Regions from separate parts of the Paenibacillus sp. V4I5 genome, predicted to be linked through region 1. Evidence: riboswitches for the same ligand, from Rfam matches in the RefSeq annotation. Region 1 holds a riboswitch; each other region holds the start of a gene.
What was found. Region 1 has a riboswitch for ZMP and ZTP ahead of QFZ78_RS14120 (bifunctional 5,10-methylenetetrahydrofolate dehydrogenase/5,10-methenyltetrahydrofolate cyclohydrolase). Riboswitches for the same ligand answer to the same signal wherever they lie in the genome.
Positions count from the first base shown of each region.

Region 2: it holds a riboswitch for ZMP and ZTP, as region 1 does, so the genes downstream of both, rpiB (ribose 5-phosphate isomerase B) here and QFZ78_RS14120 (bifunctional 5,10-methylenetetrahydrofolate dehydrogenase/5,10-methenyltetrahydrofolate cyclohydrolase) in region 1, are expected to answer to the same signal.
Region 3: it holds a riboswitch for ZMP and ZTP, as region 1 does, so the genes downstream of both, QFZ78_RS36490 (DJ-1/PfpI family protein) here and QFZ78_RS14120 (bifunctional 5,10-methylenetetrahydrofolate dehydrogenase/5,10-methenyltetrahydrofolate cyclohydrolase) in region 1, are expected to answer to the same signal.

Region 1 covers NZ_JAUSZB010000002.1:2,679,289-2,689,796, forward strand. The annotation lists gene QFZ78_RS14110 (AraC family transcriptional regulator) at 36-818, opposite strand; gene QFZ78_RS14115 (FAD-dependent oxidoreductase) at 942-3,191, shown strand; ZMP/ZTP riboswitch at 3,272-3,351, shown strand; gene QFZ78_RS14120 (bifunctional 5,10-methylenetetrahydrofolate dehydrogenase/5,10-methenyltetrahydrofolate cyclohydrolase) at 3,414-4,265, shown strand; gene QFZ78_RS14125 (hypothetical protein) at 4,392-4,571, shown strand; gene QFZ78_RS14130 (DUF2524 domain-containing protein) at 4,883-5,083, shown strand; gene QFZ78_RS14135 (hypothetical protein) at 5,122-5,331, opposite strand; gene QFZ78_RS14140 (M14 family metallopeptidase) at 5,434-6,309, opposite strand; gene racE (glutamate racemase) at 6,470-7,279, opposite strand; gene QFZ78_RS14150 (polysaccharide deacetylase family protein) at 7,397-8,383, opposite strand; gene QFZ78_RS14155 (disulfide oxidoreductase) at 8,471-8,890, opposite strand; gene QFZ78_RS14160 (glucose 1-dehydrogenase) at 8,999-10,162, opposite strand; gene QFZ78_RS14165 (glycoside hydrolase family 15 protein) at 10,181-10,508, opposite strand, start outside.
Region 2 covers NZ_JAUSZB010000002.1:4,647,977-4,658,484, forward strand. The annotation lists gene spoIIR (stage II sporulation protein R) at 1-575, shown strand, start outside; gene QFZ78_RS23225 (L-threonylcarbamoyladenylate synthase) at 638-1,711, shown strand; gene QFZ78_RS23230 (manganese efflux pump MntP) at 1,776-2,336, shown strand; gene QFZ78_RS23235 (low molecular weight protein arginine phosphatase) at 2,395-2,988, shown strand; ZMP/ZTP riboswitch at 3,065-3,145, shown strand; gene rpiB (ribose 5-phosphate isomerase B) at 3,249-3,707, shown strand; gene QFZ78_RS23245 (TIGR01440 family protein) at 3,748-4,353, shown strand; gene QFZ78_RS23250 (serine hydroxymethyltransferase) at 4,419-5,669, shown strand; gene QFZ78_RS23255 (ABC transporter substrate-binding protein) at 5,808-7,631, shown strand; gene upp (uracil phosphoribosyltransferase) at 7,852-8,481, shown strand; gene wecB (non-hydrolyzing UDP-N-acetylglucosamine 2-epimerase) at 8,577-9,713, shown strand; gene QFZ78_RS23270 (AtpZ/AtpI family protein) at 9,927-10,151, shown strand; gene QFZ78_RS23275 (ATP synthase subunit I) at 10,144-10,508, shown strand, end outside.
Region 3 covers NZ_JAUSZB010000002.1:7,695,873-7,706,380, forward strand. The annotation lists gene QFZ78_RS36450 (HPr family phosphocarrier protein) at 1-16, shown strand, start outside; gene QFZ78_RS36455 (LLM class flavin-dependent oxidoreductase) at 185-1,192, shown strand; gene QFZ78_RS36460 (spore germination protein) at 1,387-2,925, shown strand; gene QFZ78_RS36465 (GerAB/ArcD/ProY family transporter) at 2,922-4,022, shown strand; gene QFZ78_RS36470 (Ger(x)C family spore germination protein) at 4,019-5,140, shown strand; gene QFZ78_RS36475 (GerAB/ArcD/ProY family transporter) at 5,196-6,296, shown strand; gene QFZ78_RS36480 (Ger(x)C family spore germination protein) at 6,293-7,417, shown strand; gene QFZ78_RS36485 (hypothetical protein) at 7,532-7,753, shown strand; gene QFZ78_RS36490 (DJ-1/PfpI family protein) at 7,930-8,523, opposite strand; ZMP/ZTP riboswitch at 8,586-8,664, opposite strand; gene QFZ78_RS36495 (GlcG/HbpS family heme-binding protein) at 8,815-9,288, shown strand; gene QFZ78_RS36500 (sugar phosphate isomerase/epimerase family protein) at 9,351-10,181, opposite strand; gene kduD (2-dehydro-3-deoxy-D-gluconate 5-dehydrogenase KduD) at 10,182-10,508, opposite strand, start outside.

The sequences.
Region 1 (10,508 bases):
TCCAGCTTTTCCTCAGGAAAAGTTGGGGCCTTTTTTTATACGCGATGCCTGCTTCGGTAGATCGATGGAGCCATGCCCATTTTTTGCGTAAAAACGCGGCTCAAATAAAAACCGTTTTCGAATCCGCATTTCGCGGCAATCGCATCCAAAGTAAGCGTTGATTCCTCCAGCAAATGCCGAGCCCTTGTGAGACGCATCTCATTCAAAAACTCAGAAGGTGTTTGCCCGAACGCCCTGCGAAACTTACGGGTGAATTGTACGGGGGTTAGTCCCAGCGTTACAGCCAAATCCAATAGGGATAGGCTTGCATAAGCATATTCTGTCATGTATCTCCGGGCCTTCTCCATCAACAAGTCGACTTCTGTGGAAGGGTCATCTTTGCGATCTCGCTCCATTTTGACCAAACGTAATAAATCGTTCACCATGTGCTGTTTATGCAGCGTGCTCTCTTCATCCCAGCCGGGAAGCTGTCTCAAATATCGATAATTGGAAGATAAACGATCTGTATCGTTAATCGTCAATTTCCCTTTCCAGAAGGCTATATCACCTAAACTAGGTTTAGACAACCATACAAACTGCAGGAAGTGAAAGGACAGGGGTTCAAGTGTTTTCCTCTGAAACACGGTATGGGGTGGACAGATGACAAAGTCTCCGAACGCCGCTTCGCCTTTCTGCTCCCCAACTCGATAGAAGAATCTGCCGTCTTCTACGGCAAATATCGTCCAACAAGGATACTCATCTTCTTCTAGCATAAACGCCACTTTACGGTGCCAATAGACATGGGAGATGAGCTTAATAGTTACATCACGAAAAGGCACTTTTTCACCCCTTCCACATTGAAATAAAGTATATGTCCATTGTAACTGTCTGCATGTTAAATGAGAATAGGATATTTTACAATGAAATTAAAGATATCCTATGAACTAGTGAGGTGCTAAGTTATGAAGCATGAAATCGTTTTATCAGACATAACCGTAGTCGGCGGAGGATTAGCAGGTGTTTGCGCGGCAATCGCTGCAGCTCGATTAGGCCAAAGCGTCTCTCTCGTCCAAAATCGTCCTGTCCTTGGCGGCAATGCCAGCAGCGAAATTCGCGTCTGGGTTTGTGGTGCTACCTCCCACGGTATTCATCGAAATGCTAGAGAAACCGGTATCATGGGTGAACTATTTGTGGAGAACCAGTACCGCAATATCGATGGAAACCCTTATATCTGGGACCTGATCGTACTGGAAAAAGTCAAAGCAGAGAAGAATATCACGTTGTTCTTGAACACGGATGTCCATGAAGTCCACGCTGATGGTGACGAGACAAGTCGAACGATTCGTTCTGTCACAGGCTGGATGATGGGATCTGAACGACGTATTCGTTTTGACAGTCGTGTTTACCTCGATTGTACAGGCGACGGGTTAGTCGGTTTCCTCGCAGGTGCGAAGTATCGTATTGGGCGTGAAGCCCAAGAGGAGTTTAATGAGGAATGGGCACCACTTGTCGCGGACGATATTACACTTGGAAGCACCCTGTTGTTCTATACAAAAGACGCAGGTCGCCCGGTCAAATATATCGCACCAAGCTTCGCGAAAGACATCACACAAACCACTATTCCTATGAAACGCGTCATTCGCAGCGGAGATAATGGCTGCGCTTATTGGTGGATTGAATGGGGCGGTGAGCATGATGTTGTTCATGAAAATGAGCGAATCCGGGATGAGCTGTCCTCTGTCATCTATGGTATATGGGATTATATCAAAAATTCCGGTAAATTCGAGAGTGAAAACCTGACGCTCGAATGGATCGGCTCCATTCCGGGGAAACGGGAATATCGTCGTTTCGTGGGGGACTACGTGCTCAACCAGAACGATATCATCGCCCAGGAGCTGTTTGAAGACCGTGTCGCTTTCGGTGGCTGGTCGATCGACTTACATCCACCGCAAGGGATGTATGCCACAGCCAAAGGATCTAAGCACATGCATATAGACGGCAATTATCATATCCCGTTCCGTTCCCTCTACTCCGTCAACGTGACGAATATGCTGATGGCGGGACGCAACATCAGCGCGTCCCACGTAGCCTTTGGCACGACTCGCGTCATGGCGACATGTGCCGTCATAGGCGAAGCCGCGGGCACAGGAGCCGCGCTATGTGCGGCAAAGGGCATCTCCCCCCGCGAGCTGCACAGCAGCCACTTAAGCGAGCTTCAGCAGACGCTGCTTCGACAAGATGCAGCCGTCCTCGGTCTGAAGAACGCGGATGCGGCCGACCTCGTGCTCCGCGCTGAGATGACCGCGTCCAGCACCATGACGCGACTTGCACTCGAGCAATCTGCGTCGGTGCTGCCGCTGATCGCGCATGTGGCGCTGCTCGTGCCCGTAGATCCGTTCATTGACGGCATCGAGCTGCTGCTGGATGCTTCGGAGGCTACGGAGCTGACAGTCGAGCTCTGGAGCACTGGGAAGCCGCAGAACTACGTCCCACACACACAGGTGACGTCTATTCAAGTTGCAGTGGCTGAGGGTTCTCAACAGTGGGTAAAGGCAGCCCTTTCTTGGCGTCCTGAAACCGCTCAGAATGCTTTTATCATTCTCAGAAGCAACCCGGTGCTTTCCGTTCATCTATCCGCCAAGCCTCAGACAGGCGTGCTGTCCTTCAAACATGATGCTGCATCAGAAGACACCGTAGATTTCGGTGATATGCATCATCATCAGCCGGTCATTGATTGGAGCGCTAAAGCATTCAATCGGAAGCCAATCTGCTTCCGTCTGCTCTCTCCTACATCCGCATTCACAGCCGATAAAGCCGCCGATGGGTATAAGCGTCCTTACGGAGGCCCACATCTGTGGTCGTCGGCTGGCTTGGATGCCTCCCAGCCAGAATGGCTTGAAGTCAGTTGGCCGGAGGCTGTGCGGATTCAGAGCGTACATCTCACTTTCAATGATGACGTGAACGAAGATTTAATTAATTTGCATCATCATCGGACGGAATTCGAGATCCTTCCTGAACTGGTCAAAGACTACAAACTTCAGGCCTTCATCGGCGGTGACTGGACTACAGTGGCTGAAGGGCTCGATAATCATACGCGCAAACATGTTCATCTTTTACCGGAAGCTGTGACGACGGATCGACTTCGTGTGGTCGTTGAAGCGACGAATGGGACGGAACGGGCAGAGATTGTTGAAATTCGTTGTTATGGTTAATCGAAGGCAATCAACAACAGCCATAAATCATTCTAAGAGTTGCATATTCTATAACCTGCAATTATGATAAGATCAATTAAAAGTTGATGTGTGACTGGCGAAGCATGGATACCCATGAGGAAGCACATTGATGTTACAGCCGTACGCCTGGGCAGAGGTAAGGGGGAATCATCCCCCTTACCTCTTTGTGTTTTTACAAACAAATGAAGGGTTGAGGGTAAAATGAATTCAGAAAAATTAATTTTGGATGGTACACGCGTTGCGAAAAGCATCAAAGAAACGTTAGTCGAAAAAATCAACCAACTGTCTGCAAGAGGTATCCAGCCATGTTTAGCTGCGATTCTTGTTGGCGATGACCCTTCTTCCGAAACCTATGTACGTATGAAAAGCAGTGCATGCAAGCGGCTAGGCATTGATTCCAGACGAATCCACCTAAATAAAGCAACGACAACAGAGGAGCTTATTGCCGTTATCCAACAATTAAACGCGGACCCTCAGGTCCATGGTATTTTATTGCAGCATCCGGTTCCACACCATATTGACGAAAGAGCCGCGTTTGAAGCTATTCAGATCGAAAAAGATGTGGATGGTGTCACCATACAGGGCTTTGCTCAAAATGCTTTTGGAATGGCCAGCTTTCCATCGTGTACCCCAGCCGCCATTCTAGCTATTCTTGATTATTATCAGATTCCAATTGAAGGCAAGCACGCGGTAATCGTTGGTCGGAGTCCTATTCTAGGTAAACCCGTATCACTTATGCTGCTGAATAGAGACGCAACCGTAACCATTTGCCATTCAAAAACAAGTAATCTCCCCCTCATCATCGGATTAGCTGATATTGTCGTTGCAGCCGTTGGTAAACCTGCATTTATTCAAGGAGCATGGATGAAGGAAGGTGCTGTCGTTTTAGATGCTGGATATAATGCTGGTAATATTGGCGATGTCGATTTCGATGCTTGTCACAAAAAGGCCAGCGCAATTACCCCTGTCCCTGCTGGAATAGGCCCGGTGACCATCGCAATGCTGCTCAAACACACCGTCCTTGCTGCCGAAAAAAGTAAAATGATTACTTGAGTTTCCGACATTCTTTTTTCTAAAATAGGTCTTAATAACCCTTGCTTAACCTCACATGGTATGTTATATTAAAAGTGCATCAAATCAAGGTTTCCACTTCAAAAAGTTGACATAGGAGTGATACAAATGGGCAACAATTCCGTACAAATCCCGCAAGGTGAAGAATTGATTCGTGTAGAAATGACGGTTAAGGAAGCGCTTGCATTGACAGGCACTAAATTTAACCAAAACCACAAATTAGAGACAGATGCGATCAAGAAGGTTAAACAATCCTTAGAAGATAAATTGCTGACACCGAACCATTAATCCATACTCACTCACCGCATATAGCCCTGACGAGCGATTTCAAATCGCTCGCAGGGCTTTTTTCATTAGATCCCTCATCCCTCAATGGCCTTGGTCGAGGATTTCTCGTTTTTATCGTATCAAATTCAGCCGAATGCTTATAATAATCACGCACCGCTCAAAATCCTACATCATAAGGAGTGAACAACCAAATGTCAGAAGATCATAAGCAGCAAGGGCACGCCAGACAAAACACAACGACACGAACACAAGATCAAAGCAGTAACAAGAAAGGTAAGAAATAACGCTATTCCACATCAGGAGGCCGATATATGCTCGATCAGTTAGAAAGCAATTATGACTGTGCGAATGCGGGCTCTGACCTGCATAGTTTAAAACAAGAACTTGAACAATTCCAAGGGCAAGCAGCCTCTTCAGACAAAGAACAAGAAGAGCATCGGAATCGACTTGAGAATCAAATACGTTTTATTGAAAATAAGTGTTCCATCCCAAGCGAACATATCCCGAAATGAAGAAAGTCCACGCCTTTTGAGGGGCGTGGACTTTTGCATTAGTTGACTTTCCTTCTTGTCAAAATACACGGAACACCTTTACCGACGGCTCCTGGTTCAGACATCATGGCCAAATACCGAAGTCCTCTTGTGCACGGTGTCTTACAAACCGCACACGTGGACGATTCCACAAGCCTCATCGTGTATTGCACTCTGGATGAAAGTTCTTTCTTCTTGGATGCCTTGCCCTTCCCTTTAGGTGGTGCCATATCCACGCCTCCCAACTGTTTCCTTACTTCAGTATATGAAGTCTGGGCGGAACGGTTCTTGGGAAGCATGCTCAAGTTCGTTATACTTGTCTATGACAAATTTTAAAATTCCATCGCCGTCAATAGGATCGGAACCAATTCCTCATAGAGTGCAGCGAAAGATTCCACGGGCAATGGATTTACCCCAAATCCTACTTCAACGGTAAAGCCGGGTCTACGAAATTGTTGGATGAACCAGTCTTTGTAACCCGCGTCACTATCCGTCAGTTTAACAGCCTGATAGCTGCTGACTAGGGCTAATCGCTCGGCAAATGCCTCAGACTCCGATGGCTCATAGTCGCGATAATTCCAATAAATCTCCCTACCCTGGGTATGCAGCGCCACCACAAGCTCAAAATCATGTCTTTCTGTAAATTGAGCTAAAGCTGCTGCCTCCGGCTCCGTTAACGGTGCCTCTCCACTGTAATCGCGCTCACCAGGTCCAGCCTTCTCTCTACGCATTGCCTCTTCTTCCCAATGTGCAGGGAACTGGTCATTGAGATCAACACCGTGAATATTGGCCTTCCAATTTCTGAAATCCAGCGATCCTCCATTCCAATTCAACAGCGGATCTCGGAAAGGATGTTCTTCGGTAACGCCAGACAGTACAAGTTCCACGCCATCAGGATTCACCATGGGTACAACCCAAAGTGAATACTCCGATAGTAGACGTCTAATGTTGCTGCCATGCCATGCCGTCCCTCTTGCGTAGGAGCAAGCAAGGTCTTCCACGAATTGCATGAGTAACGGTGTCGTTATCCATTCATTCGCATGCAGCGCTGCATTGAAATGAATCTCTTTCGTACCTTGACCAATTCGCAAAGCTGGTATGCTTTTCCCCATCACACTTTCGCCTATCTCTTCTACATGAAGAAAAGGATATATCTTGCAGAGCCGATTCAGTTCTTCACAAAGTGTCCAATACCCGTATCCTAACACACGACCACCTCACAGCCCATTTACTTAGTTCGTATGGCTATGATTATGCCCGCAGGCTTCGAATCATGCGGATTCATGCGGAGATACCTTTAGCACGCTATACAACTTAGCTTCCTCTAAAAATGCAAATAGACCCTCATCAGGGTCTATTCGCATTCACTCATAAAATATTAGGCACCTGCCAAACGACAGGCGTTATTGAAATTTGCTCTTTCAGCCAATTCTGCGCAATTTGTTTAAATAATTCGGGCTCACCGCTGCAAAAAAATTGATGGATAGGAAGCTGCCCCGATGAGGCCAGCATGTCGCGGTGATAAAGGATCGTGCTGATCTCTCTTGCCGTTTCGTCTGCCGAAGAAATCAACGTCACATCCGGTCCCATGACACGAGAAATGGCCTCTACAAGGAAAGGGTAATGGGTGCAGCCTAGGATTAAGCAATCTATCGGTTTGCCGATTAGCTGTCTAAGCGATTGCTCGACAACCTCATTTGCACTCTCCGCACCGAAAAGCCCTTTTTCTACGAACGGCGCTAACAGTGGGCAAGCTTCGCTATATACTTGAATGTTCGGTGAAATCAACCTTAACGCATGGTCATATGCATGGCTGCGAATCGTTCCATCCGTACCGATAACTCCAATAATACCACTTCGCGTAGTTTTGATCGCGGCTCTCGCTCCAGGCGAAATAACGCCAATCACGGGAATGGACACCCGTTCACGAATATCTTCTATGGCCACTGCCGTTGCTGTATTACAAGCGATAATAATCATTTTAGGATTAAATTGAATTAAGTACTCGACAATTTGCCGAGTGAAGGTTCTTACTTCTCCAGCAGAGCGGGGACCATACGGACTTCGCGCTGTATCTCCGAAATAAATCACTTTTTCCTGCGGAAGCTGTCTCATTAGTTCTTTTACTACAGTTAATCCTCCGACTCCGGAGTCCAGTACGGCTATCGCTTGCTGCACACCTATCCGCTTCCTTTGCCGGTTAATGAATTACGTAACCACATGGATAGGATATGAGCGTACAAGCTGAAAGGTACCTAGGTGAAAGTATCAGATTTCTGGTCTGACACCTATTCTTTAGGAATGGAGTTCACTCACAATTCCGAATTCATAGCCTTTTTTCTTGATCTCTTTGCAAATACGGGCCAGTGCCTGCATATTTTCTAAAGATCCTTGATGCATCAAAATCACATTACCATCATGCAAATTATTCATAATGTCATTGTATGGATCCTCTGCCCCGTTGGCTCTCGGTTCCCAATCTCGCATAGCTGTAGACCAGAATACAGAAGTATAGCCCATGCTGGAAACTAAGTTCAAATTATGTAAATTGTAATGTCCATAAGGAAAGCGGAAATATTTCGCGACTTCTTTACCTGTAAGTTTTTTATATAACGCTTCGAAATCCGTAATTTCTTTGCGAATCTGATCATCCGTCATCTCATTAAAGTCGTTATGCGTCATCGTATGGTTGGCAACGAAATGACCATCCGCTACAACCTTTTTCAAATACTCAGGATTTTTCTTAATGTTATTGCCCGAAATAAAGAAATTCGCTTTCACATTGTTTTCTTTTAGTGATTTAAGCATGAGATCGACTTCTATTAAAGGACCTCCAGCATCGATCGTTAAATAAACCTTTTTGCCGGTCCCGATCCAAACTGCTTTCTGGTCCTCCGTTAAGGATTTTGTTTCTTTTGGAAAATCAGGAACTTGCCCCGTTTTCTTTTTCATGTAATACCAGGAATAAGGCACGCGATCGCCAGTCACTGACTTGGTTTTGGAATAATTACCTACCACTGCTGGCTTTGGTGTTGCGGTTGGTTCTGGGGCTGTTGTTGGCTTCGGTGTCTTACTGGGAACGGGTGTGGATTGAGGTTTAGGTATGGGTTTAACTGTTGATTTAGGCGTTGGAGTTGGAGTCGCCGCTGCAGTTGTTGTTGCTTGTGGCGTAGAGTTTTGGGCTTGACTCATGTCTGGGGATAATAGGCTTATGTCTGCACAACCGATCAATGTTGCGCTTAGAACGATCAGTAGTGCAGCACTTTTGGTAATTGGCTTCATCGTAGCACCTCGTTGTTAGAATGAATACTTACGTACTCATTTCGACAGCGCTAGACAATTTCCCTGCCTATTTTAGGTAAACGGTGTTTATTTCGTAGCTCGATACGTCATAAATTGAAGAATTGTGATGAGAATAAAAGCTGTGCCAGCAAGCATAGGAATCGTGATGAAGCCCAGCCAGTTCAAGTAATCGACATCACATGGAATAGGGCCGCAGCCTGTTGCTGATTCGTGAAATACACCCGATTGCAGCAGAACATGATAGATGGAAATACAAGCTCCCCAGATGGTCAGCGGCAGCACATAGATGGTTAATTTGTAGTCTCTGCGCACGGCTGCAATGCCTAATAGGATAACTAATGGATACATAAGAATACGTTGATACCAACATAATTTACAAGGAATAAAGTTCATTATCTCTGAGAAATACAGGCTTCCCAATGTGGCTATTAATGCAAGTAGCCATGATAGGTGCATCCCATTATCTCGCAACCATTTATTTGACATCAATGCTCGTCCTCCCCTTCCTTCTCATTATAAAAAAATTGTGAAAGGAAGTCTAACAAGAGCGAAAATGGCCAAGCAGTTATCAACAAGCCTGCTTGGCCATTTCCATTAAACGGAGAAGCTATATACCACTTCATTTGTTTGTTTCACGAGATCATCCCACTGTTCCACAGGTACAATATCCACAACAGCTTTGATCGGTATGTTGTTAAAATCCAGCTTTGGCACGTCTTCCAAAGTCATCCGATTCGTAACCAAGCGGTCGAGCCAGCCTGGAAACTGCTTCTCCATTTGCTGTAAACGGTAAATGGCAGTCTCAAAATCTTTGCGTGAAGCGTTAACCGAACCGATCACGCATTTATTCTCCAGCACCATGCTCTGATTGAGCATGTCAGATGAGATCTCCAGCTTACGGTCCGCTGGCGTGACACCCAGCAGCGCCAATACACCGTTCGGTGCCAGAACAGACATAGCCTCGAAAGCTAGAGGGCTGTAGCCTGTGCATTCGAGGATCAGATCTATCGGCTTGCCGAGACCATCGGCATAAGCAGTCATAGTTGCCGCGCTGCCGCTGTCAGCGCCGGCCTCCTTGTACACACCCCCGCTATCCTTCACAAGCTGCGCTTGTAGACTATCCTGCGGAGATCTGGACCAGACATACACATCTAGCCCCAGCAGGCGGCAGGTCATCGCAGCGAGCAAACCAAGCGGTCCAGATCCGAGTATGAGCGCAGTTCTCGGCTCCCAGATTAACCGCTGTTGGACACGCAGAACTTGGTCCCACACTTTCTCAACGATGCTCTGCGGCTCAACTAGTACCCCATGCTTCAGCAGTTCCTTCGGCACCTGAACCAAATATCGACCTTCCTCTAAATAATACTCGGAGAGGAAGCCGTGAGCCCCTTTAATGCCCCGTTCTACAAACTCACCGGTCTGACAAAAATCCGAATGACCATTGCGACAATTGACGCAGCTTTGATTTCTACAAGGCCGCCTTACAATGGCAGTTACGAGATCCCCAAGCTGGAATCCACTTTCCGCCCCAACTTCAGCCACAACCCCTAGCGACTCATGCCCCGTGGTCAAATCATCTTCACCTTCGGGAGGAACGCCGTATTTCTCCTGTAGAATTTCCTTGTCCGTGCCGTCAAGTCCAACTGCTAGCACCTTTACAATGACTTCCTGAGGGTGGGAAATCACGGGGTTCTTCACATCTTCAAGCTGAATAGTCGGGTTCCCCTGTCGAAGTTGCTTGACGCGAATAGCCTTCATTGCTTCCTCTCCTTCCAACTAATGAACGACGGGTTCCAGTACTTTATCCTCACTCGCATCAGCGGCTTGCTTCGTTCCCTTCGAGGTCAATAATTTTAATTTCGACAAATATTCTTGCGTCACCTTAATAAAGGAAGCATGTGACCATGTCAGTGGTGAAACAGACATAGGCTCTCCTGTGAAAGGATGCACTTGCTCAGCCATCACCCCTGAAGGCGAAGCATGTAGAATAGCCCAACGCATCAATTTTTCCGCTTCCAACAAGTCCTGAACGGTTTTGGCAGATGCCACCAGCCATTCTGCGTACCAAAGGGTACATATGAACCAAGGATTGCCAGGTACCTTA
Region 2 (10,508 bases), 2.0 Mb from region 1:
GCGAGATTCGTGATGCTATTATTGCTCGTATGCAGGAGTGGGTCGTTGGACCCCAATCGCTGGATGACGCAAGAGAAGTAGTAAAAGCCCACTTGCCCGAGTTTGATATACTAGTTGGACAAATGATTCAAGCACGTGGCTATAGCTATTCACATACAGTTGAGCTCGGTAAAGTCCCTTTTCCAACAAAAATGTACGGAAATGAAGTGTACCCAGCGGGAGAATATGAAGCGCTGCGCGTGACGATTGGAACGGGGGAAGGTCAGAACTGGTGGTGTGTGTTGTTTCCGCCATTATGTTTCGTGGATTCCTTATCTGGAGAAGCGGTAGCATCGGCTGCTGTTGTAGCGAATACAGAGGATGTTGGAAAGGTAAAGTCATCTCCTACACCTACATCAGTACAGAAAGACAGTAAAGTTGCACCTACGGCTAAACCTGACAAGTCTAACCCTGTCGCTAAAGAGGTTAAGGATGCACAAGTGGAAGAAAAAACGGAATCCGTTGATGCTAAGCAGCCACAAGTTAAGTTTTTTATCTGGGAAATGGTGAAGAAGATCGTATCGTGGTTCAGCTAAGCTAAGATAAGTCACCTGTTACCATTTAGGATCAGAATTTTATTTTGAAGTTAGGATGATAGATGATCGTGACAAAATACTGGAAAGTGGATCAGGGTATAGGGACCGAGATAGGTGGGGATTTAGCTGAAGCTGCCCTGCTTCTCCAACGTGGTGAAACAGTAGCCTTTCCTACAGAGACTGTATATGGTCTTGGGGCAGACGCTACGAATACGGCAGCTGTCGAAAGGATTTTCTCTGCGAAAGGTCGGCCTTCAGATAACCCGCTGATTGTTCACATTGCCAGTGTCGAACAGCTCTCGAGTTTAATTCTATCTGACCGTGTTACGGCGGATCATCGCCAGCTTATGGAGGCTTTCTGGCCGGGACCTCTTACCATTGTGCTGCCTGTGAAAACAGGTGGCATTTCGCCGTTAGTAACCGCTGGTCTTAAGACTGTGGGCGTGCGAATTCCGGATCACCCAGTGGCTTTGCAGCTTCTTCGTGAAGCGGGACTTCCTATAGCCGCGCCGAGTGCCAATAGCTCAGGCAGACCTAGTCCAACACTCGCCTCTCATGTCAAAGATGATTTAGATGGTCGGATTGGCGGGATTGTGGATGGTGGAGCAACTGGGGTTGGTGTCGAGTCGACTGTGATCGAGCTTATAGGCGGTGAGCTATACATTCTACGTCCTGGCGGTGTTACGTCAGAGCAGCTGCAATCGGCACTGCCTGCTATTCGGATTCATGAGCCAGAGCGGGAAGAGGTACAAGATTCCGAAACACCGCGTGCTCCGGGGATGAAGTATACACATTACGCACCAAAAGGATTTATGCATATCGTTCAAGGTGAAGATGCAGAAGTTGTTGCTGAATGGATTCAAAACGATATTGATGCGGCCAAGGCACGTGATGAATCAACGGGTATTCTTACTTTTGAGGAGAGAGCTTCTCGTTACGATGCTGATTTGGTTATTGCCTGCGGATCATTATCGCAACCGGAAACAATTGCTCAGGATCTATATGCTGCCTTAAGGCAATTTGATCAAGAAGGCATTCAATATATTGCTGCAGAGGGTTGTCCAGAAACGGGGATTGGCCTTGCGATTATGAATCGACTTCGTAAAGCAGCAGGTCACCGGCTTGTACGTGTTTAGCTAGCATGATTCCCTGTTTGTCCGCATATCTTGAGAGAGAAACGTGGACAAGGGGGATAGCGCTATGCTCGCATCTGGGGTGGAATTTGGGCAGCTGGTAACAATTATTATTATGGCGATTGCTTTGGGCCTGGATGCATTTTCCTTAGGGATTGGCATAGGGATGAAGGGTATTCGTTTGATTGATATTATGAAAATTAGCTTCGTGATTGGTATTTTTCACGTTCTTATGCCTTTGATGGGGATGTTTATGGGGCAATATGTCTCTTTGCTGCTAGGGAATGTCGCTACAGCGGCCGGGGGATGTTTGCTTATTCTTTTGGGTTCGCATATGGTATATAGTTCGATTCGTGGAGAAGAAGCGGCTTCTTTTGATCATAGGACAATTTGGGGTCTAACGATCTTTTCACTTAGTGTCAGTATTGATTCATTTTCCGTGGGTGTATCCCTTGGTATGTTCGCAACGGATATTGTGTTGACGGTGCTGATCTTTGGTCTGTTTGGAGGCTTGCTATCTATTGCCGGATTGTTGGTTGGCAGACGGGTAAGCGGCTGGGTAGGCGAGTATGGCGAGGCGTTTGGCGGACTTATTTTGCTCACGTTTGGGATCAAGTTTTTACTGTGATACAATATTGGTATAGAAAGTTTTCGTCTTAGCTTATGTTTACGATTAGGAGGGAATCATGTTGCGAATTCTATTTGTTTGTACAGGAAATACGTGCCGCAGTCCATTAGCAGAAGGTTTGCTGCGTATCAGGGTGCACCAAGAAGGACTTGCGGCGGAGGTTCGTTCAGCAGGGGTATCCGCGGTGACGGGCGGTCCAATTTCCCGAAATAGTGCATCGCTTTTACAGGAAGCGGGCTTCAAGGAGTCCATTAGTTCTTTGGCGATCCAAGAGTCTGAAGTGAATTGGGCTGATCTCATTTTGACTATGACGATGGGGCATAAACGCACGGTCATCCAGCGGTTTCCGAGTGCGATTGAGAAAACTTTTACGCTCAAAGAGTACGTCGAGGATGATGCTCGTATTTTACAGGCGATTGAGGAAAGGGAGCAGCTCGTTACAGAGCTTCAGCTCAAACAGGCTCTTTCGCAAGCCGTGTCTGTTGAAGAAAGAAGCCGCATTTTTAAACTTGAACATGCGATTCCCGACTTTGATATTTCTGACCCGTATGGAGGCTCCATAGAGATTTACCGACGAACGGCAGAGGAAATCAGCGGGAGTTTAGATAAATTGGTTCAGAAAATACGTGCACGAAACGAAGACTCCAAATAACTCAGGTTTCAGATATACGAATTGCGGATACATCTTTACACATGGGGTAGAATGCGATAAAATAGAGGTATCAATCAAGACTCAATGTAACTGGCGACGAGTGGGAGTAACCACAATGGAGCATTGAGCTATACGGCCGGTCGCCTGGGCAAAAGAGCAACGCGCGTTTTCTAGCGTGTCCGCTCTTTTTTTCGTTTTCTGGTGAGCTTTGGGATATAATAGGATGGTCGAATTCGAACAAGCAAAGGAGCGTTCTATTCATGAAAATTGCCTTAGGTGCGGATCATGCAGGCTATCGTTTGAAAGATGTTATCATTCCTTTTATTGAGTCATTAGGTCACCAAGTCGTCGATTACGGCTGCAGCTGTGCAGATTCGGTCGATTATCCCGACTATGCGCTTAAAGTTTGTGAGCAAGTGGTATCAGGCGAAGCTGACAAAGGGATTCTGATTTGTGGAACGGGTATCGGGATGTCGATTGCCGCGAATAAGGTTCCGGGTATCCGATGTGCACTCGTACACGATCTATTTTCAGCGAAAGCGACGCGCGAGCACAATGATACGAACGTACTTGCCCTAGGGGAACGTGTTATTGGACCGGGTGTAGCGGAGGAAATCGTGAAAATCTGGCTCGAAACCGAGTTTTCCCAAGGTGTTCGCCACCAGAATCGTATTAACAAAGTGCAAAGTATCGAAGACCGTTTCACATTGCATCCATAGCATATTTCCTAACGGAAAATTCCAGAAACGAGGGATCATGATGACAGATTCCATTCTTTCTAATGTTGCCGAGGCTTTTGAAACGAATCTTCGGGAATTGGTCAAAGTCGGCAATCTAAGATCAGGTCACATTCTGATTATCGGAACGAGCACGAGTGAAATTCTCGGGCATAGGATCGGTACATCAGGTACGCTTGATGCGGCTAAGCCGCTCTTCGAAACGGCGCAGCGCATAAGCCGCGAGTTCAGGCTGCACTTAGCCTTTCAATGCTGTGAGCATTTGAACCGTGCAATCGTTATTGAGGAAGAGCTGCTATTGCGTGCGCCTCAGCTTGAGCCAGTCTCAGTCATTCCAGTGCCAAAGGCCGGAGGTTCGATGGCCTCCTATGCGTATCGCCATTTCACGAAGCCGATCGTTGTCGAGACGATTCAGGCACATGCCGGAATCGATATTGGCAGCACGCTCATCGGGATGCATCTGCGCCCAGTTGCTGTGCCAGCAAGGCCGCCAGTGCGTAATATTGGCCATGCCTATGTAACGATGGCTTTTACCCGGCCTAAGCTGATTGGCGGTACAAGAGCTGTATACCTACCTGATGAAGCGGAACAACTCTATCAAACAGCCGCACCCGATGCGGATTGTTAAACTTTTAACATATCAAATGGAATTAAGACTTATCAGATAAGACTACCCTGTAGGAGGAATTTAATATGACAAACTTTTTGAGCAAACAAGATCCTAAAATTGTAGCAGCCATGAACCTTGAACTTGCCCGTCAACGTGACAAAATTGAGCTTATTGCATCTGAAAACATCGTTAGCCAAGCTGTTCTTGAAGCTATGGGTACAGTGTTAACGAACAAATATGCAGAAGGTTACCCAGGCAAAAGATATTATGGCGGCTGCGAGCACGTAGACATCGTTGAAGATATCGCTCGCGATCGCGCAAAAGAGCTTTTCGGTGCTGAGCACGCGAACGTTCAACCGCATTCCGGCGCACAAGCCAACATGGCTGTTTACTTGGCAGCTCTAAACCCTGGAGATACGGTACTGGGTATGAACCTGGCACATGGTGGTCACTTAACGCACGGCAGCCCCGTGAATGCATCCGGTATTCTCTACAACTTCGTTGCTTACGGTGTAAGCGAGAAAGATTTCCGCATTGATTACGACGATGTTCGTAAAGCTGCATTCAAACACAAGCCTCGCATGCTCGTAGCTGGCGCAAGTGCTTACCCGCGTACGATCGATTTCGAAGCTTTGGCTTCTATCGCTAATGATGTAGGCGCGCTGTTCTTCGTCGATATGGCTCATATCGCAGGTCTTGTTGCTGCTGGTCTGCATCCGAACCCAGTGCCGCATGCACATTTCGTAACGACAACAACGCATAAAACGCTTCGCGGTCCTCGCGGCGGTATGATTCTTACGCGCAAAGCTTGGGCAGCAGCGATCGATAAAGCCGTTTTCCCAGGTACCCAAGGTGGTCCTTTGATGCACACTATTGCAGCAAAAGCTGTTTCCTTCGGTGAAGCTCTGCAACCAGATTTCAAAACATACGGACAAAACGTGATCAACAATGCGCAAGCATTGGCGACTGCTTTAACAGCTGAAGGTATTAACCTTGTTTCCGGCGGTACGGATAACCACTTGATGCTGATCGATTTGCGCAGCTTGAACATTTCGGGTAAAGATGCTGAGCACGTTCTAGACGAAATTGGTATTACAGCTAACAAAAACGCGATTCCTTTTGACCCAACAAGCCCGTTCATTACTAGCGGTATCCGTCTAGGTACACCGGCTGTAACATCCCGTGGTATGAATGAAGAAGCAATGAAAACAATCGCGAAAGTGATTGGACTTACCCTGAAAAATCCGAAAGACGAAGCTGTTTTGGAGAAAGCACGCGGTTTAGTGAAAGACCTGACAGCTCAGTATCCGCTTTACCCAGGTTTAACTTATTAATTGTAATTTGAAAATATGTTCAGGCCGGCTCTCTGGAGTCGGCTTTTTTTTACCCTTTTATCGGTCCAGGGGCTGTTGACGAAAGTATGGGGGCAGACCTATACTTCTTGATAATTCGTGTAAAAGGAGGTTGCATCCATGCAGCTTGTTTTACAGTACGTGCAGTTGAAATCAACCATCATGCGGGTTCACAATTTTCAACAAATCGATATGGATGTGCCCGTGTCCGTTGAAGAAATAGCCGGTTACCTGTATTGTACGGAACGCAATGTGAAAATACTGATTCGTAAGATGATTGAGATGGCATGGATTTCCTGGACACCGGGTCGCGGGCGCGGCAACCGTTCTATGATCCGTTTTCTGGCTTCCGTCGAGGATCTATTGTTTACTGAAGCGAAATTGCATGTTGAACAGGGGAATTTGAACAGTGCGATGAGTTTGTTTCAAATAGAAGGATTGGATCCAGGAGTCATGGATCGATTCCTAGCTTGGTTAGGAAGTTACTTCGGGTATAGAGGGACCCTGGAGTCTGGCGATCCTGAAACCCTTCGATTGCCAATGCAGATGAGAGTCTTGACCCTAGACCCTGTGGATGTGCTATTCTCTGGTGATCTCCATTTCGTGAAGCAGGCTTTCGATACGCTGATCTATTTTGATCCTGCTTGCGGCAGCTTAGAGCCAGGTTTGGCCCATGAGTGGGAATGTAATGAGAATGCAACGATCTGGACGTTTTATTTGCGTAAACGGGTGCGATTCCATCATGGTCGTGAGATGACATCGGCAGATGTGGTCTTTTCACTTAATCGGGTACGCAAGCTAGGCACGGAAGATTCTCCAAACCGATGGCTGCTGGAATCCGTCAGAGACATCCGCGCAGTGGATCGGCTGACCGTAAGAGTCGAGTTGAATGCGCCGAATTATATGTTTCCTCACTACGTAAGTTCCTATCAGGCCGCGATCGTACCGGCTGATGTGTACAGTGCTCAGAAAGTGAGTGATCCGGGCATGCTGCCCGTCGGGACGGGTCCGTTCCGGATTACGAGGTATGATGAAGGAGGCGTAACATTCGAAGCATTCGAGGATTATTACCGGGAGTCCGCCCACCTGGATCGGATCGAACTGCTTTGCGTGCCGGAAATGGTAAGTGAGCGAAGGTGGCAGCAGCTGAACTTCCAAATGGGCAAGCTCAGTCATTCTAAACAGCCGGCACCGGCACATTGGTGCAAAAAAGAAATCATGATGCTGGGTTCCAGCATGTTAGTCTTTAATTTACGAAAGGAAGGGCCTCAGCAGGATATCCGTTTTCGTCAAGCGCTGCAGCTAGTTCTTAACCGTAGCGGTATGATTAAGGAACTGGGACTATATAATGCGATACCTGCCGCGGATTTCTTGCCGACCGGTTCGCCAGTCGAACTGCCGGATGATGACCAGCCTGAACGTGCTAGAGAATTACTAAGTCAATGCGGATATGAAGACCAGCCGATAACGATGATTTTCACCCCGAAAAACCGTGCCCTAGCTGAATGGGTTCATGCTCGATGCCTCGAAATCGGAATTCAGGTAGTTCTACAGGAATATTCTTTTGAGGAAATGTCCAAGGTGCATAGGATGCAATGTGCAGATATCGTTGTCGGCGGGGTTGTCGCAGATGACGATGAGGCCCGTTGTCTGATTGAGATGTATAAGATAGGCAACTTGGCGCTGCGCGTATACGCGACCGATGAGCAGCGCAGAACGTTCGATGAAACAATTGCCTCCATCGAAGCAGAGCCTGACAGTCAGGTGCGTTTGCAACGAATCCGCTCCATGCAAGGATTATTATCGCAAAACCAATCGGTCTTATTTCTTCTTCATACGACCCAACAATTAGTGTATAGCCCACACCTTCAAGGTATTTCTTTCAATACGCTCGGTTGGTTTGATTTCAAGAGCATCTGGTTCTGCCCCGAAATCGTTGATTGAATTGAGAAGTGACAGATCAAGAATAATAAATATCATGTTATACCAAAGCCGCTCGGGTGAATAATCCTAGTGGTTTTTTCTTGTCTAAAGGATATTCACGGGAGCTTTGGTTTTACAGAGGATAAGTTGGATAACATATGATATAATGGACGAGGTTTGTCGTTCCATGACGATATTTTTTTGTGAAATACATATAAAGCGCAGTTTTTAGGAGGAAATTATGGGGAAGTTATTTATTTGTGATCATCCGCTAATTCAACATAAGCTAACTTATATTCGGGATGAGAATACGAAAACAAAGGATTTTCGAGATCTCGTAGACGAGGTTGCGACATTAATGGCCTATGAGATTACGAGAGATATTCCACTTGAGCATGTACAGGTGAAAACGCCAGTGACTACAGCAGATTGCCGTATTATTTCGGGCAGAATGCTGGGACTCATTCCGATCCTGCGTGCAGGTTTGGGTATGGTAGACGGGATACTTAAGCTGATTCCGGCTGCTAAAGTTGGACATGTTGGCCTGTACCGTGATCCTGACACGCTTCAGCCTGTCGAATATTATGTGAAGCTGCCGACGGATGTTCTGGAGAGGGAGTTAATTGTCATTGACCCGATGCTGGCCACAGGCGGATCCGCGAATATGGCGATTGAAGTGCTGAAACGCAGAGGCTGTACACAAATGAAGCTGATGTGTTTAATTGCAGCACCAGAAGGGATCAAAGCTGTTCAACAAGAGCATCCTGATGTTGATATTTACGTAGCCGCCGTTGACGACTACTTGAACGATCATGGCTATATCGTACCGGGACTTGGTGACGCAGGAGATCGTCTGTTCGGCACTAAATAATTGGCTTACGAAGATAGCTTTGCTATGCAAAGCTCTAAGGTTAATGCTTACGAAGTTAGCTTTCTTACAGAAAGCTCTAAGGGGAGAAGAAACCGATGAAACGTTTAAAAGTGATTACGATCTTCGGAACAAGACCCGAAGCGATTAAAATGGCTCCGCTTATTTTGGAGCTGGAGAAGCATCCTGAACATATTGAGTCCCTTGTCTGTGTGACAGCTCAACATCGACAAATGCTCGACCAAGTGCTGGATATTTTCAAAATCAAACCTGATTTCGACTTGAACGTCATGAAAGACCGTCAAACGCTGAATGAAATTACGATGCGTGTACTGCAAGGTTTGGAGCCTGTCTTCCAAGAAGCTAAGCCTGACCTCATTCTCGTGCATGGCGATACGTTGACAACATTCCTTGCAAGCTATGCGGCATTCATGCAGCAAATCCAAGTGGGACATGTCGAGGCAGGGCTTCGTACGTGGAACAAAATGTCCCCTTACCCAGAGGAAATGAACCGTCAATTAACGGGAGTGCTAGCGGATCTACACTTTGCACCAACGCAGCAATCGGCTGATAATCTGCGGAAAGAAAATAAATCTGAATCCCAGATATATGTGACGGGGAATACGGTTACGGATGTGTTTAAATACACGGTACAAGAGAAATTTGAACACCCTGTATTGGAATGGGCAGCGGGCCGTAAGCTAATCTTGATGACGGCGCATCGCCGTGAAGCGCAAGGTGAGCCTCACCGTCAAATCTTCCGTGCTGTCAAACGTATTGCGGATGAGTTCGAAGATATTGCGATCGTTTATCCCGTGCATCCAAGTCCTGCAGTTAAGGAACCTGCACATGAGATCCTGGGCAATCATCCACGCATCAAGCTGGTAGACCCATTTGACGTTTTCGAGTTCCACAACTTCTATCCGCACGCCCATATGATCCTGACAGACTCTGGTGGTCTTCAAGAAGAAGCGCCGTCTTTTGGTGTGCCGGTTCTAGTTCTGCGCGATACGACAGAACGTCCGGAGGGTATTCAGGCAGGTACGCTCGAACTCGTTGGAACGGATGAGGAAGTGGTCTATGAGCGTGCTCGCGCGCTTCTAACGGATCCAGATTTATACAACAAAATGAGTCAAGCCGCCAACCCTTATGGGGATGGCAAATCGTCCGAACGCATCGTGCAAGCGATACTTTATCACTTCGGCAAGACCTCTGAGCGTCCGGAAGCATTCTAACCGTGACAAAATCATGACAAACGCTACAGCGTACAGTTGTACTGTTTGGTTTGGAATCTCGCAAACCCTAGAGCCGCAAGGCTCTGAGGAGTTTCTCACAAAGAGACTTGTGAAGTTATGTCAATTGACAAAAGAAAGACCGCTCCGATACAATATATGAGGATTCACCTGCATGGCCCAAAATCCCTCTAGAAACGAAAGGCGTTGACGATTTTGGAATCACCAAGGCCAGATGACAATCCATGGCGTGCTGCGGGTCTAGTATCTGCTATCGGATTAGAAGTTGTAATCTGTACAGCTATAGGATATGTATGTGGAAAGTATTTCGGTGGTTCAAAAGGGTGGATCATAACTGGCGTGATGATCGGTTTTTTCCTGGGCATTGGCACCGCAGTGATGATGCTTAAGAAGTTCTTGGAGGACGACCGACATGAATGACCACATGAAAACCCTTTATCGAGCAGAGCTGCTCTGCATCTCTGTCTGCTTGCTCATTTGGAGTATAGCTCCGTCTTATCGGACTTATGCGATAGGATTTCTAGTAGGATCCATTGTAAGCGCCATTAATGCTAGGATGCTTATGATGAAAATTAAATCCGTATCCCTGCAAGGTGAAAGTGCGGCTCCGAAGCGTTTGAACGCTGGATTTGTATCCAGAGCCTGCATGGCCATCATAGCCATGATGGTTGCAGTAAAGTTTCCAGAGCAAGTCAGTGTAGTTTTCACCATTATTGGATTATTTTATATCCAATTGGTTACACTCCTGATGGGTATTCTTTTTATTTTTAAACGTAA
Region 3 (10,508 bases), 5.0 Mb from region 1:
TTCACATAGTTCGTAGTCGCTTGCAAGCTAGAGCGGGAGTTTATTGTCATGAATATTGAAAATATTGAATCATTCGTCTAAAGATGCCCAATAAGTAGATGCGTAAAGACAGTCGGGAGCCATTCTGGCTGTTTTTTGCTATTCTGTGCTTAAATATGTTACAGTTAAAAGGAGGTGATCGAGCATGTTAAAATTGGGGATTTTGGACCAATCACAAATAGGAGAAGGTCGTAATGCCGCCCAAACGCTGGTTGAAACGACCGTGCTGGCGCAAGAGGCAGATAAACTTGGATATACGCGCTACTGGGTGTCGGAGCATCATGCTTCCGAGGCGCTTGCTCACTCAAGCCCAGAAGTACTTATTGCTCATTTAGCTGCAAAAACGAATCGGATCCGCTTAGGGTCAGGCGGTATTATGATGCCGCATTACAGTGCATACAAAGTTGCAGAAAATTTCCGGTTATTGGAGGCGCTGCATCCGGGAAGGATTGACGTTGGTCTTGGACGTGCGCCTGGCGGCATGCCAATCTCGACGCGAGCGCTGCAAGAGGGGAAATACACGAGCGTAGATCAATACCCGCAGCAAGTTGCTGACTTGACTGGGTATTTATATGATTCGCTGCCTGCAAACCATCGTTTTGCTGCGCTGCACGCGTCTCCAATTATTCCGACAGCCCCGGAAATTTGGCTGCTTGGTTCTTCCTATGACAGTGCCAGCATTGCTGCTGAAAAAGGGGCCGCTTTTGGTTTTGCGCAATTTTTTGGCAATGCGGATTGTGAGCAAGCGCTGCAGATTTATCGCGAGCAGTTCAAACCATCTATTTTGAATGATAAGCCGCATTCACTTGCAGCAGTTCTAGTCGTTTGTGCCGATACGGAAGAAGAGGCGAACGTACTTGCGACGAGTACGGATTTGTTCTTCCTGTCCCTTGGCCGCGGCGCGCTGCTGCCCTCATTCCCTTCCGTTGAAACGGCAATGAATTATCCATACACGGAAGCTGATTTGGCACTTATTCGGGGGCGCCAACACAAACGTATTGTCGGCACACCTCAACAAGTAAAAGCGGAAATTCTCAAGCTGAACGAGGCGTATAAAGCTGACGAGTTTATGGTCGTTTCTCCGATTCATGATGTGGATGCGCGTATTCATTCTTATCGTTTATTAGCCAAGGCGTTTGAGCTGCAAGGGTAAATGTTAGCGTAAAGTGTGGCCGTATGTAAATAGGCTCAATCTTATAAATCAGAAGCAGCACACCGATTAACGGTGGCTGCTTTTTTCTATTGCTAGTGTATCTTTAAGCCGTATTCATTGGCGTACAGCCTTTGTCATGAATACATAATTTTGGATATTTAAAGAAAGAATAGAGGTGAGGGTGGTGAAGTTCGTTGCTATTTTCAAACTGGTTCGGAAGGAAGAAGTATCGTTCGGTTCCAGAGCAAATTAATCAGCCGCCTAGCGACACGATAAGTGCGTCGTTGGCGCAAAATATAACCTATTTACATAGTCAGTTCTGTCAAACTCCCGATCTGGTTGTGCGGCATTTTATGATCAAACAGTCAGGGGATCAAGCGGCGCTAGTCTACTTGAGTGGACTCATAGATAAAAACGCAATCAATAATAACGTGCTTCGGCCTCTGCAATTTGAAACGGGAAGCGGCAATTCGGAATATGGCTTTACGATAAATGTAGGTCAAATCAATCCGTTGTTGTCTTGGCCTCAAATTGAGTCTGCCATTTTGCATGGCAGCAGTATTCTCTTTGTTGGCGGACGAACAGAAGTCTACGCCTTAGGAACGCAAGGGTGGCCGCAGCGGGCAATTGAAGATCCACAGATTGAGGCTTCTTTGAAAGGAGCACATCAAGGCTTTGTTGAAACAGGAAGCCAAAATATTGCTTTAATCCGTCGCTATATTCAAAACCGTGAATTGAAAATAATAGAGCTGACGGTTGGACGGAGAGGGAACAGTTTAGTTTCTATCCTATATTTGGCTGATGTCGCGCATCCTGAGGTACTGAAAGAATTGCAAGACCGGATTCAGCAGCTAGATGTTGATGTCATCATCAACACAGGTGAGTTGGCAGAGTTGATAGAGGACAATCCGTTTTCCCCATTCCCGCAATTTATTACGACGGAAAGACCGGATGCTGCGGCATCACAAATATTACAAGGAAGATTCGCTGTAGTCGTAGATCGTTCACCGAGCGTATTGATCGCTCCGGTGGCATTTATGTCATTTTTTCAGAATATCGACGACTATAGCACACGATGGTCGATTGCTACTTTTATACGGCTGCTGAGGATTTTGGCATTTTTTGTTGCCGTATTTTTGCCGGCATTCTATATTGCTGTCATCTCCTTTAATTTCGAGATCATCCCAGTTAAATTACTTCTGACGATTGGTGAGTTCAGAGGAAGAGTACCATTTCCGCCATTTGTAGAAGCGATCCTCATGGAGGTCACATTAGAAATGATGCGGGAAGCAGGTGTGCGCCTGCCTGCTCCAGTTGGGCAAACCGTTGGTATTGTTGGGGGGATTGTCATCGGGCAGGCGATCGTACAGGCAGGACTCATCAGTAATATCATGGTGATTGTCGTTGCTTTTACGGCCATTGCATCGTTCATCCTGCCCAACTATGATATGGTCGCAGCCGTCCGGCTTATCCGCTTCGGCATGATGATTGCTGCCTCCATGTTTGGCATTGTTGGCATCATTATTGGTTTGATGACGATGATCGGACACCTGATTGCGCTCGAATCGCTTGGAACACCGTACAGTACTCCTTTCGCGCCAGTTCGGTTTGCCGATTGGAAAGATACGTTCGTCCGTTTACCGCTGTGGAAAATGGGCAAGCGTCCTCTAGGCACAAGAGCGACCCAATCGCAGAGGCAAGGATCAAATCGTCCAAAAGGTGATGGGAAATGAAGAAATATGCTTACAATGAGATCACCTCTATGCAATACATTTTTCTGAATAGCGGCATTCAAGTGAGTGTGTTCTTTTTGGCAATGCCGGGAAAATTAGCCGAGAAGGCAGGCACGGATGGCTGGATCGCACTTATCATCGGCTGGGCTATTACGGTTGCAGCAAGCTTGATTGTTATTCAGGTGATGAAAAAGCACCCCGAAGGAACATTGTTTGATCTAATAGCACGATATTTGGGCAAATGGGCAGGCAGGGTGGCTGCTATCTTTTTTGCCCTTTATCTCTTTTACTACGCTTATACTGGGCTCGTTGAGGCGGTTTTGCTCACGAAGGCATGGCTTTTGCCGCAAACTTCGGCATCTACCGTCATGCTATTATTGCTCATTCCCACTTATGTGATTGCACGTAATGGACTTCGCGTCTTGGGCAGATATGCGGAACTTGTTTATATGATCTCTTTGTGGATACCATTTGTATATTTATTTCCGCTCAAGGACGCCCATTGGCTCAATATGGTTCCCTTATTAAAGGAAGGATGGAAGCCTGTATTCTCAGCGGTACCTACTACGTTCTTTTCTTATATCGGATTTGCTACCACGTTTATTTTGTATCCGTTTTTGAAGAACAAACAAAAAGCTTCTAGCGCTATCTTGATCTCCGATACACTGACGATGCTTGGATATTTGTTCATTACTGTTATCTGTTTTGTCTATTACAGCCCAGACGAAATTCAGAAGTACAACGAACCTGTGGTTAATATCTTAGAAGCCATCGAATTTAATTTTGTAGAACGGATGGAAGTGCTGTTTATCGCGTTTTTCTTGCTTATTTTTTCATTAGCGTGGATACCTACTATATACATGGGTGTTTTTTGTACAAGCTGGCTGCTCGGAAAGCAGGATCACCGCAATCATTTGCGGATACTGTGGTTGATCACTGCTCTGAGCACGTTTTTCTTCATACCAACTTTTAATCAGAACGATCGCATGAATGATTTTCTTATTCAGATTGGTATTGGAATCGAATATGTTTTTCCCGGTTGCTTACTCGTATATTTATGGGTGCAAGATCGCTTTCAGTGGGGGAAGCGTTTATGAACAAGCGGCTCCTTCATGCTATACTCATCGCCACGGTTATCGTCATCATTGCGAGCTGCAGTGACAGGTTAGATATGGAAGATGCTACACATGCCTTATTAGTAGGTTTTGATCTCGATAAAGAAAACGAGCTCATTCTATACAGCACATCTCCAGTTTTCAGCAAAAATGTCGAGAAAAAAACGCGTGAACTTAGAGTGAAACCACAGACGAATCGTCAATCAAGAGGAAAACAAGACAGTTATACAGAAGGCGTTTTCCAAGGGAGAAGTATTCAAGTCCTACTACTATCTAAGCGAATATTGCAGCAAGAAAATTGGTTCCAATTAACGGATGTTTGGTTTCGCGATCCGAAAAATCCGCTAACTCCAAGGATCATTGCTTTCGATGGACCTCTCTCTGAAATCATATACCTGAACCCGAAAGATCAGCCGATGCTGCCCATATTGCTGCGGGAAATGGTAGAAACGAAGAACGCCCGATCGGAAACGGTTAAGACGACTTTACAGGGGCTGCACCAACAAATACGTGAAAAGGGTGTCACTCCTATCATCTCTGAAGTTCGATTGAAAGATAAGCAGATTGCGATAACAGGGACGACACTGTTGGATCATAAAGGGAAATATGCTGATTCTCTGAACATGCAGGAAACTATTCTACTGCGCATATTGCAAAAAAATACAAAAAAGAGCGTCAACTTAACAATTCCCATTCCCGGCGAAATGAAGATTGGACCGTTCCATACAGATAAAGTAAGTTTAAACGCGGATGAAATAAAGGTGAAAATCAAGACCTCCTTCCTCAAGGACAAATTTCAGTTCCATATGCACATTACCATGCGCGTTGGACTATCGGAGCTTTTGTTCCCTTTCGACGTACGTAGTCAAGGAAAAGAGTTAGAGAATAAGATTACCGAACAAGTGCAAATGAATTTTGAAAACCTCATAAAGAAAATACAAACGGATAAAATTGATCCGATAGGGCTCGGGCTCTATGCGCAAGCGCATGAATATAGCCATTTCAAGAAAGTGGAAGATCATTGGGGTGAAACGCTGGCCAATGCGGACATTCATGTTTCCGTTAAAACAATCATAGGAGCTATGGGAACATTGAAGTAACAGCCTTGTATGCATACGATGCGCTTCTTAATAGAAAGCTCTAGGGGGACAACAAGTGAAAAAATATACCTTGAATGAAATCACCTTCATGCAGTATATCCTTCTCAACTTCGGAATGGTTGTGAGTATCGGATTTTTGTCGCTGCCGCGAGTATTAGCCGAACAGGCAGGCACGGCAGGCTGGATTGCGCTCATCATCGTTTGGGTCATCTCCATAGTGGCGAGTCTGATCGTCATACAAGTGATGAAGAGGTACCCAGATGGTACCTTGTTAGATCTATTGTCGATGTACTTGGGCAAATGGGCAGGCAAAGCGGGAGCCGTCCTATTTGCCCTCTATCTCTTTTACTACGGATACACAGGTCTCGTATATACCATATTGATTTCAAAGCAATACCTTTTGCAGCAAACCCCTGATTATATCATTATGCTTCTGCTGCTCATTCCCACTTATGTTATTGTGCGGAACGGACCACGCATATTGGGCAGATATGTGGAAGTGATAATACTCCTATCTCTATGGATCCCCTTCGTTTATTTGATTCCGCTTAAGGATGCTCATTGGCTCCGTCTGCTTCCTGTTCTTAAAGAAGGATGGAAGCCTGTTTTCGCAGCGTTACCATACACTTTATATTATCATATAGGTTTTTCAACCACGTTTATTTTGTATCCGTTTCTCAAAAACAAGCGGAAGGCCGCAGCAGGAATCGTTATCTCGTATACATTGACGATGCTCATGTATTTGTTCATTACCGTTATCTGTTTCGTCTATTTCAGTCCAGATGAAATTCTGGAGTACAACGAACCGACGATCAATGTATTGAAAGCTATCGAGTTTAAGTTTATATCACGGATCGAAGTGCTATTTATCGCGTTTTATTTACTTATCTTTTCATTGTCATGGATACCCACGATGTACATGAGCGTTTTTTGTACAACTTGGCTAATTGGAAAGCAGGACCACCGCAATCATTTGCGGCTGCTTTGGCTTTTCATCGCTGTGGGCACGTATTTCTTCATGCCTACTTTTTTTCAAAGTGAACGGATGAATACTTTGCTTGGTCAGATCGGTTTTGTTGTTGAGTACTTAGTGCCTGGTTGTTTACTCCTGTATGTATGGATACATGATCGTTTGGGGTGGAGGAAGCACTTATGAACAAGCAGCCGCTGTACGTTTTGTTCATTATCATGATGATTGCAATTGTTCCGGGGTGCAGTGACCGGTTGGATCTGGAAGATACCACAAACAACCTAGCTCTCGGTTTGGATCTTGATAATGAAAACAACATGCTTGTATATATGAATAGCCCTGCATATGGCAGAGATATAAAGAAGAAAACACTAGAAGTCCAAGTGAAATCGCAAACAATTCGTCAATCGAGAGAGAAACAAGATGAATTTGCGCCAGGAGTTATTACAGGCAGAAAAGTTCAGGTCATACTTATTGGGAAACGCATCTTGGAACATGAAGACTGGTTTCGGATACTTGACGTCTTCTTTCGTGATATGAAAAATCCATTAACACCCAGAATTATCGCTGTCGATGGATATATCTCCGACATAATATTCCTACATCCGAAAGATCAGCCGATGTTACCTTTAATGTTGCGGGGGATGATCGATACGAAGAGCGCTAGATCGGAAACGGCAAAAACAACACTGCAGCAGCTGCATTGGCAAATGTATGAGAAGGGGGTTACGCCCTATATTTCCGAAATTCAGTTGGACAAGGCCAAACAGATCAGGCTGGTTGGCGTAACGCTTCTGGATCATAAAGGGAAGTATAAAACCTCTCTGAACATAGAGGAAACCAGTTTACTTCAAATATTGAATAAAAACGCCAAGAAGCCTGTTAGCTTTACACTTCCGATTCCTGGTGAAAAGAAGAGCGGTCCATTCCATACAGACCATTTAAGTATATCGGTTCAAGGAATGAAAACGAAAATAAAAACCTCGTTTAAGCAGAACAAGTTTCGGTTCGATATCAACATTAAAATGCCAGCCGGTCTTACTGAACGTTTATTCCCCTTTGATGTACGAAAGAATGGAAAAGAGTTAGAGAAAATGATTTCTGAACATATGCAAAAGCAATTCGATAGCCTCATCAAAAACATACAGAAGCATCAAATCGATCCGATCGGGCTTGGTCTCTATGCGCGGGCCCACGAATATAGTCAATACAAGAAAGTGGAGGATCATTGGGGAGAAGCGCTGTCAAAGGCAGACATTCATGTTTCCGTTAAGGTGATCTTAGGAAGTATGGGGCCCGTGAAGTGACTGATTTTGGAGCGTGTAACCACCTTTTTGACATAAAGTTGATCATGATTGGCAGCAAAAATTTGCGTTTTTCTACTTATGCCTTTACACTTAAAACAAAAATGGAGTGGTGAAATGAGTAAAGGCAGAGTTTGGAACAAGGGTAAACGCAACGGAGGTGGCGGACCAGCGGCTGGAACGGGTTATAAGGAAAAGCTAGCGGCCACCATGCAAGCGGAGGGTAAAACCGTCGAGATTATCGATCTTAAGAATCCGATAAATCAGGTTCAACGTATGAATCGTGAGAATTGGGTCGAGAGGCCCGTTCGTGTTAACCGTGAACAACCTAAAAAATAATACAGATAAGCCTATCCAGACACTTTATGAGTGTTGGGTGGGCTTATTTTATTTTGAAAGTTCCCCCCTGTTGTACAAAGTGCAACAACATGAAAGGGATGAGCGAGTAATTAAACACTTTTCTTTCACACTCTCGTCCAAGGCAAAGTGTAAGCCGTATATTCTCGAGTAGCTTATTACTCCAAATTTACATTTGATAACTGTCCCGCTTGATAGTAAGGGTAATCCATCTTTTGTTGAACTTGCTGTACGAAATGTGAATCAGTAAGCGATTCAATGACGAATAATCCTAAATCAATGGATGCCGAAACTCCGCCGCCGGTAAAAAGATTCCCGTCTCTGACGATTCGTTTTTTAACGACTTCGGAACAGTAAGGCGTCAATAAGTCATAAGCGGAAGGATTGGTGGTTGCCTTTTTTTCATGTAAGAATCCGGCTGCACCTAGTAACAACGCACCTGTACACACAGAAGCTTTGTAAGTCACTTTAGCTGAGGTTTGGAGCCAAGTGATGAAGGCAGAGTCGAATCTAAGGCTTCTCGTTGAAAATCCGCCAGGTACAAACAGGAGATCATATCCTGATAGGTCGGGATAGACATGTCTTGCCTTTACAGTTAAGCCTCGGTCGTCCGTAATTTCCTCCTTATTGGAGCAAAAATCCCAAGTGACGTTCTCATTGGCTCCCAAAATGCCCATCCATGTGATAGCTTCAAAGAAGCCAGCGAAGTCTAACGTGGTCATTCCATCGAATAGTACGAATGCCATTTTCATACACAGCCACCTGACCTTTCAATTGTCATAAAAGCACAAAAAAGCATTTGATTAAGGATCAAATACTTTGCCCAGGCGTACGGCTGTTAGCAATGTGCTCCCTCATGGTTATCCATGTTTACGCCAGTCACACATCGGGTTGATTTCTATAATCTTACAATTACTCGCACCGAAATTCAATATCTTTTTTCAAGTGACGACCATGACATAAACCTTTCACGTCCCCATATGAATGGAAGAGGCGTTTGTTGCGTACGTCATAATGGCCGACAAGCTGGGAGGGAATGACTTATGAAATCGGTGTATAAGCTTGAAGTAGAGGAAGCGAGAGTCATGATCGCAGCAGGCATACAAGCGGCAATAGAAGCGAATACAGCCGAAACGATATGTATCGTAGACGATGGTGGGTATCTAATTGCGTTAGAAAGAATGAATGGCGCTCGCAATACGAGCCCGGAAATCGCCATAGCTAAGGCTTTTACAGCTAGCGGTCACAGGCGTTCTACGCATTTGTTTAATCAGCCAGGTGGCCCAGCAACCATCCATGGTGAGGCATTTGGTATTCATGCAATGATGCCAGGTAAATTTGCCATTTTCGTCGGTGGGCTTCCGATTGTGGTGAACGGGAGTGTCATTGGAGGAGTCGGTGTAAGTGGAGGAAATGGAGAGGATGATATTGCGGTGGGGGTTGCGGCGTTAAAGGCGCTGCAGTCTTATTTGGGTAACGCGTATGAAGTCATGACAGAGCCTGATATAAAGAAATAGACATCATTTCAAATAGGAAAGCCCCAGTCCCTCAGATGATAGAGAGAACGGGGCCAATTTCCTTAACTCAAAAGGCTTCTTACGTATTGAATGGTTTCGTCAATCGTATCATCCGCAAGTTGTTCTAAAGAGATGTCGATCCCCGGTTTTACCCGGTGCAGCTTCTCTAAGAACGTTTTTGTTTGGAAAATACCCTTACCAGATCGTACCTCTTGCCGTTTGTTGTTCTGAATGACAACATCCTTAAGATGGGCAAGGACGATACGATCACCGAAAGCAGCAAAGGCTTGATCCAGGAAAACTTCTTGTGCCTCAACAGCAGTAGGTGGCATTAGATTCACTGGATCAAACACAACCCCCAGATTACTGGAAGGAATCTCATCCAAAATTCGAACCATTTTCTCAGTACTAGATAACGTGTGAGTGAATACGGGTTCGAGTCCGATGAAGACACCCCAACGCTCAGCTTCCTCTGCCAATTCTTCAACTGTTTGCTTGAGGATTGCCCAACCCATGGCTTCATAACGTTCGGAATCCTGCGAAAGGTAAGTCGTTAGGTCAGCTGTTTCCGTCGCAACGATAGAGGTACCAAAGTCTCTGGCGAAACGCAGATGCTCTTTGAACCGGTTGATTTCATGACGCCGCTGCAGTGGATCTGGATGAATCGGATTGATATAACAGCCAAGCACGCCAATCCGAATACCAGCACGATGGAATTGCTCGCCAATGTGGTTGGCCAGAGCAGGGCTGAGCCTACCGAGGCTGGTGTCAATATCACTAATCGCTTTGCTGAGTGCCAGTTGAACGAAGTCAATGCCTCGTCCGCTTAGCTTCTCTGTTAATTGCTTCAATGGAAGATGGCCGGCAGCATGGGCTAACGTTCCGATTCCCATCTATCTAGCCATCCATCCGCCGTCCACGCATAGTACGTGTCCGTTCATATAATCCGACGCATTCGATGATAAGAAAACAACAGGACCTTTCAAATCCTCTGGTGAGCCCCAACGGCCTGCCGGAATTCGATCTGTAATGGATTGTGTGCGTTTCTCATCTTTGAGGATAGGAGCTGTATTATTGGTCGTCATGTAACCAGGAGCAATGGCATTGATCTGGATACCTTTCCCGGCCCACTCGTTCGCTAATGCTTTAGTAACACCAGCGATAGCATGTTTACTCGCAGTGTAGCCAGGAACATTAATGCCTCCTTGGTAGGTCAGCAT